2 regions of the Thalassobacillus hwangdonensis genome follow, and region 1 is predicted to be linked to the other one. Evidence: a T-box and tRNA genes for the amino acid it is inferred to sense, from the RefSeq annotation. Region 1 holds a T-box; the other holds one or more tRNA genes.
What was found. A T-box is a leader RNA that pairs with one kind of tRNA and senses whether it is charged. The one in region 1 lies ahead of alaS (alanine--tRNA ligase), so its partner is inferred to be a tRNA-Ala.

Region 1 (3,419 bases):
CCGCAGCTACCGGAGAATGCTCCGCAAAAATCTGCTGTACACGGCAATTACAAGAAGTAAACAGTCGCTAATTATTTGCGGTGACAGACAGGCATTCCTCGAAGGAATCAAAACCGAAGACACCAACACACGCTATACAAGATTAAAAGAGAAACTGATGGACAACAACGCAACCCCATTCGATGAGAATGAAGAAGAAGAACTATCCCCATACGACTTCATGTAACAACCCGGAACCTCAAACCAAAGAGGAACCGGGTTTTTTATTTCTCAACAAAACAAGAGATTTGTGAGTATTTGATGATTGATTATTTTTTAGATTCGGTTAATCATTTAGCGATTTAGAGTTGCACGTTCAGGGAGGGGTGGCTGGGAAACTGCTCGACTCCCGTGGGAGAAGGGGCTAGGCGAGACCCCACAGGGAGTAAAACGACCGAGGAGGCTCGCCAGCTCCCCCACAGGAAAGCAAGTAGTTTCCCAGCCGCCCTTTCCACTGATTCGGCATATCTGTCAAAGATTACATTGTATATATTTCCATACGATTGGGCAACATACGTGCTAAAAAGGAGTTTTTTCTAGTGATTTGCCCAAATTGTCGTAGAAAAGACATCGGTAAAGTCGGCACGAATCAATACTATTGCTGGAATTGCTATATAGAACTATCGCTGGAAGGCGGCAGGGTGAATGTCCACCAGATTGAAGAGGACGGCAGCTTGAGCTCGCTGAACGATCTATTCTACCAGGAAGCAGAATGAACCACTGATGGAGGAACGTACGAAAAAGTTATTTTCCAAGATTCTGCTTACGATTCTATTATTATTATGTCTGTTCCTTCTTGCCAAACTGTTCCCATATTATAAAGGATTGCTAGTCATCATTTGGAGAGTGCTCCTGCCCTTTCTCATTGCAGGGTTCATCGCATTTCTGCTTCATCCTGTAATTGAGAAACTGCACGCATTTCCGATGCCGAGATGGACAGCAATACTGATCATCTACCTATCCTTCTTTGGACTGATCGGTTACGGATTGTACAAAGGTCTGCCGCACATGATCAGGCAAATGAAGCAGCTGAATGAGCAGATTCCGGCTTTGACGGAGCAATATCGCTCCTTCATCTATCAACTCTATGAAAAAACTGCCGCTCTCCCTGAAGGATTTCACAATCAATTGGACCGGTCATTAAATCGGATGCAGGAGTGGTCAACCTCAAGGCTGGATGGAGTCATCACCAGCTTCACCGGGATCATGGATGTAGTGATCATCGCAGCAGTGATCCCTGTACTGACTTTTTATTTTCTGAAGGATTTCGAATTGATCAAGCGTGTGATGAAAAAGTTGACACCTAAGCGGTTCCAGCCTGAAGGAAAAGACATGCTTCGAGAAATGAACGCATCCCTTGGCGGCTATATCAGAGGGCAGCTGCTCGTATGTCTCATCGTCGGGGTGCTTGCGTTCATCGGGTTCTGGGTGATCGGGATCGATTACCCGCTTCTGCTCGGTGTCATCGTCGGTGCTACAAACATCATCCCCTATTTCGGTCCCTTGATCGGCGCCGTACCTGCAGTGATCATCGCACTCATCACTTCTGGAAAGATGGTGCTTTTCGTAGTGATCGTCATTGTTGTCGTCCAAATTGCTGAAGGAAATCTTGTTTCTCCGTACGTTGTGGGACGCACAACACACATCCATCCGATTCTTATCATCTTCGCTCTATTGGTCGGGGAAGAAGTGGCAGGTATTTTTGGAATGATTGTTGCAGTACCGATTTTGACCTGTGTAAAAGTCGTGGTTCAGCACCTCTGGCCATTGACAGGTCGTGATTGACATACTCAGTATAGTTATCTATAATAGCGCATATCAACGTCATTCGAATGAAAGCGAAGAAGGAAACGAGTAGATGACAGACCATTTAAAGAGAGAGGTTCCCATCAGGCTGGAAGGAAACTCAAATGAAGGGTCATCGAAGCTATTCTGGAGTGTGGCTAATCCCCACCGGTGTTGCACCGTTAACGCAAATGGAGTGATGGAAGGGACTCCCTTCCATAACCAGGGTGGTACCGCGGATTCAATCCCGTCCCTGCTTAATAGCAGGGACGGGATTTTTTTATTGTTCCGACGTCGACTTGAGGCTTTTCGAATACGGATAATCACTTGTAACTGGAGGTAGGAAACCATGAAAAAACTGAATTCATCTGAAGTAAGACAAATGTACCTTGATTTCTTCAAAGAAAAAGGGCATCGCGTGGAACCGAGCGCATCCCTCGTTCCACATGAAGACCCATCATTACTATGGATCAACAGTGGTGTTGCAACACTGAAAAAATATTTCGACGGCAGGGTGATTCCTGAAAATCCAAGGATTGTGAACGCACAGAAATCGATCCGTACCAACGACATCGAAAACGTAGGAAAGACGGCGCGTCACCATACGTTCTTTGAGATGCTTGGTAACTTTTCCATCGGTGACTATTTCAAAGTGGAAGCGATCGAGTGGGGATGGGAATTCCTTACGAGTGAGAAATGGCTTGGAATTGATCCGGAGCTGCTGTTTGTCACTGTCCATCCCGAAGACGATGAAGCACGGAACATATGGAAAGAAAATGTCGGCCTTGCTGATGACAAGATCATTCGTTTGGAAGAGAACTTCTGGGACATCGGCGAAGGTCCAAGTGGTCCGAATACGGAAATTTTCTTCGATCGTGGAGAGAAATACGGAAATGACCCACAGGACCCTGAACTTTACCCGGGTGGTGAAAATGAGCGCTATCTGGAAATCTGGAATCTCGTCTTCTCCCAGTTCAACCATAATCCGGATGACACGTACACACCGCTTCCTAAGAAAAACATCGATACTGGCATGGGGCTTGAGCGTGTAGTAAGTGCACTGCAGGATACGCCAACGAACTTTGAAACCGATCTGTTCTTGCCGATCATCAAAGAAACAGAAGCTTTCGCAACTGCACCTTATGGAGAAAGTGTCGAGGGAGATGTCGCATACAAGGTTATTGCCGACCATATCCGTACCGTTGCTTTCGCCATCAGTGATGGGGCACTTCCATCCAATGAAGGACGTGGATATGTCCTTCGTCGTCTGCTCCGTCGTGCGGTTCGATTCGCGAAGCAGATTGGCATTGAGAAGCCGTTTATGTATCAATTGGTGAGTGTTGTCGGTAATGTCATGGTAGACTTTTACCCTCAAATCAAAGAGAAGCATGATTTCATCCAGAATGTCATCAAAACGGAAGAAGACCGCTTCCATGAAACATTGAATGATGGACTAGCTATTCTGTCTGATATCATCAAACAGGAGACAGAGAAAGGCAGCAATGTCTTCCCTGGTAAAGAGGTGTTCCGCCTGTATGATACCTATGGATTCCCGAAGGAGCTTACTGAGGAATACGTCGATGAAGCAGGCTTCA
Region 2 (3,419 bases), on a different contig from region 1:
AAATACTGAGCAACATGCTGAACATATATTTTAAAAAAGAAATCCTTGCTGTCCGGTGACAGCAAGGATTTCTTCAGCTTTCAGCTGATTGTAAGTCATTTTTCTTTTCCGAACGGTTGATGACTGCTGCACCAACGATATCACCGATGACGTTGGAAGCAGTTCCTGCCATGCCGATCAAGACATCGACCCCGGCAATCAGTGCAACGATTTCAAGTGGCAGGTCGAACATCGTCAGCACCGCTGACAAGGTGACAAGACCAGCAGCTGGAATTCCTGCTGTACCAATCGATAGAAGCGTACCTACAAGTACGATTGTCAGGAAGTCCATCGTGGACAGCTCGAGTCCAGTGACATTTGCCGCGAAGACAATCGATACACCCATCCGAAGCGCACCACCATCTGAATTGAAGACGGCACCGATAGGAAGGGAAAAGTTTGCGATCCGCTCGGAAATACCTGCTTTTTTAGCAGATTCGATAGCAACCGGCAATGACGCCAGACTGCTTGAGGTGAAGAATGCCGTAGAATAAGCATCTTTGGTCTTTACGAAGAATTCACGGATCCCCATTTTGGAAAACTTGATGAATGCAGTGTACACGAAAATCCATAACAGGAAGACACCAAGGTAGAATACGCCTGTGAATTCAATCAGCGACTGGAATGTTTCCCATCCCTGATTCCCGAAAGATGATGCACTGATGGCGAAGATCCCGATTGGTGCGTAAAGCAGGATGCCTTTCAATAAAAGGAAAAACAACTGATTACCTGCATCGAAGACTCGGTATAGTGTACCTCCCGAATGGCGCAGCTTTTCTTCGTCTGAATGGCGCATCGTGTTAAGAGCCAACCCGATGATCAGTGCCAGGAAAAGGATTCCCATCAATTGACCTGAAGCGAATGCCTCGAACAGATTGCTCGGGACAATGTTCAGCAGAACGTAAGAGAATGCAGGTGCTGCAGGCTTATCGACCTGTGCATCAGGCAAAGAAAGCCCTTCGCCAGGATTGATCCACAACGCAAGCGCAACGCCGATCAAAACTGCCCCTGCAGTAGTCGCTCCATAATAAAGCAATAGCTTTCCACCAAGACGTCCAAGATGACCTGGGCGCATTTGGTTGACCGCAAGCACCACCGTCAGGAAGATGACCGGGATGGCGATCATGCTTAGCAAGTTGATCAGAATTGTGCCGAACGGTTTCAGTACCTGTGCATCTTCGCCGAGCAAAATTCCGACGAGGATACCGAGTAAGAAACCAATTGTCATCTTCAATAAGAAAGAAGAATGTTTGTATGAATGCCAGATTTTTTTCATTGTTTCACCCTTTGCAATAGAATAAATCATACCTACCAAGTATAGCGGTAATTTCAATGAAAAGGCGAACGAAATGTGCTTGCCAAACTTCTGAGCTGCATTATATAATACTGGTTGTTGGCATATTTTTGAATACGGGGTATTAGCTCAGCTGGGAGAGCGCTACACTGGCAGTGTAGAGGTCAGCGGTTCGAGCCCGCTATACTCCATCAGTTTTTTGGTTCCACTCACACAAGGTGAGTGGATTTTTTTAATTGGACAGAAGTCCAACATGTTTACACCTCCGCGCGAATAAACTAGCTAAAAGCCCTGCCTGAAGGGGGAGTTGGATGATCCAGGTATCCGGAGAGACGATTCAGCCAAATCAATTGAAAGTCAGCACGATCGAAAATAAAATAGCCGAGCATATATCAAGTGCAGATAACGTGTACTCCTATCCCTCTAAACAAGACCTATTATTCGAACTTACCCTCCGTAAAAACATCATTGATAGTGCAAATCTCATGAATGAAAGTGAAGCGGGCTTCACAACGTTCCAGTATGCCCGCTGCAACCCTATGTATTGGATACTTACATCTGAAGGGGGATTCCGTTTGAGACCGGATGTTTCTCCTTCTGATGCGATCTCGGACATTTTTCAAAACAGTCCACAGTATGCCTTTGAATGTGCAACCGCCTGTGTGATCCTCATCTATCATGCTGTTCTGAAGAGTCTGGATCGTGCTCGCTTCGATTACTATTTTCGAGATTTGTATCTGTACAGCTGGCACACAGACACAGACCTTGGTCTCCAAACGTATTATGGTAATAAATACATTCCTGGTGATATCGTTTATTTTGCGAATCCGGACTTCAGCCCTGCGCTGCCATGGTTCAGAGGAGAGAATGCTGTAGCGATGACCGATGATAACTTCTTTGGCCATGGTCTTGGAATAAGGACGGCCGATGAGATGATCGAATTTTTGAATGAACAACGGTATGAAGGCAGTACAACGTCCGCTTATTTTACCAATTTAATTACCCATCCCTCTTTTCAGCAGTTGGCTCAGCTTTCTGTTAATCCATCGTATCGTTCAGGCTACAAAATTCAGGCTCCGGTTCTTCATCACAATCAGACGTCGATCTGTTATTTGCATTATCTCGCATTTCTTAAGCAATTCTTCCTTTCCTGACTGACAAGGCGTTCACCCATTTTCTCCCTGAAACGGTCCCATTTGATACTAGGTGAGTATAATGTAGTGAATATACACAAGAGAGGAAGGGGAGCACGACCATGTATGCAAATAATGCTGCGCCTGTAATGGGTGCCAACGTCAATGCATCGCCAGTAATGGGTGCGAATATGCCACCAAGGCCTATGTACACTGCACCAATGTATGGCTGCCGTAGACGAGGAAATGAAACGTTCGTATTAGTCGTAGTGCTGTTTATCTTGTTGATCATCATAGGTGCCTGCTACTGCTACTAAACGAATCAGACAGAGAGATAAAAAGGAATAGTAGGAAGGGGAACCTCGGTTAGCCGGGGTTCTTTTTGTTTTGTTCAAGGGACTTAGAAAAGGTTGTGTATTTTCAGAAAATTCCTAAAATGATGTTGACTTTAGCAAGTTTAAACGTTAAATTTAGAGATAATTACAACAATTTAATATGTCGTTCTATAAACGTTATATCTTAATAGCAAAGGATAGGGGGATTTTTTCAAAATGATTTTACACGAAATTGAAAGCGCTTCACCGGAAAAGATGAAGGACTTACAGTTGAACAGATTACAGGAAACAGTCCGGCGTGTGTATGAGCATGTGCCTTTTTTTAAGGAGAAATTTGATGAATCAGGGATAAAACCTGAGGATATAAAGTCATTGGATGACTTGAGGAAGCTGCCGTTTCTGGTCAAGCAGGACCTGAGGAATCATTATCCATTCGGTTTGTTTGCCGTCGACCGTAGCGAACTGGTGCGGATTCATGCATCTTCAGGCACGAGTGGGAAGCCGACGGTTGTTGGCTATACGAAGAATGATATTTGCATGTGGTCAGAGCTCGTTGCAAGGGCGATTTCAATTGCAGGTGGTAAGAAAGGCGAAGTCCTTCACAATGCATATGGGTAT

Region 2: it has a tRNA-Ala gene. The T-box ahead of alaS (alanine--tRNA ligase) is inferred to sense a tRNA for this amino acid. The anticodon was not compared.

The regions. Positions count from the first base shown of each region.
Region 1 is NZ_JBHTKL010000001.1:1,218,701-1,222,119, reverse strand. Features, by position in the region: gene recD2 (SF1B family DNA helicase RecD2) at 1-226, shown strand, start outside; gene ACFQ2J_RS06565 (hypothetical protein) at 552-755, shown strand; gene ACFQ2J_RS06560 (AI-2E family transporter) at 763-1,824, shown strand; T-box leader at 1,872-2,082, shown strand; gene alaS (alanine--tRNA ligase) at 2,174-3,419, shown strand, end outside.
Region 2 is NZ_JBHTKL010000006.1:112,109-115,527, reverse strand. Features, by position in the region: gene ACFQ2J_RS16055 (anthranilate synthase component II) at 1-59, shown strand, start outside; gene ACFQ2J_RS16050 (dicarboxylate/amino acid:cation symporter) at 74-1,315, opposite strand; tRNA gene ACFQ2J_RS16045 (tRNA-Ala) at 1,452-1,524, shown strand; gene ACFQ2J_RS16040 (protein-glutamine gamma-glutamyltransferase) at 1,645-2,487, shown strand; gene ACFQ2J_RS16035 (YjcZ family sporulation protein) at 2,589-2,783, shown strand; gene ACFQ2J_RS16030 (phenylacetate--CoA ligase family protein) at 3,018-3,419, shown strand, end outside.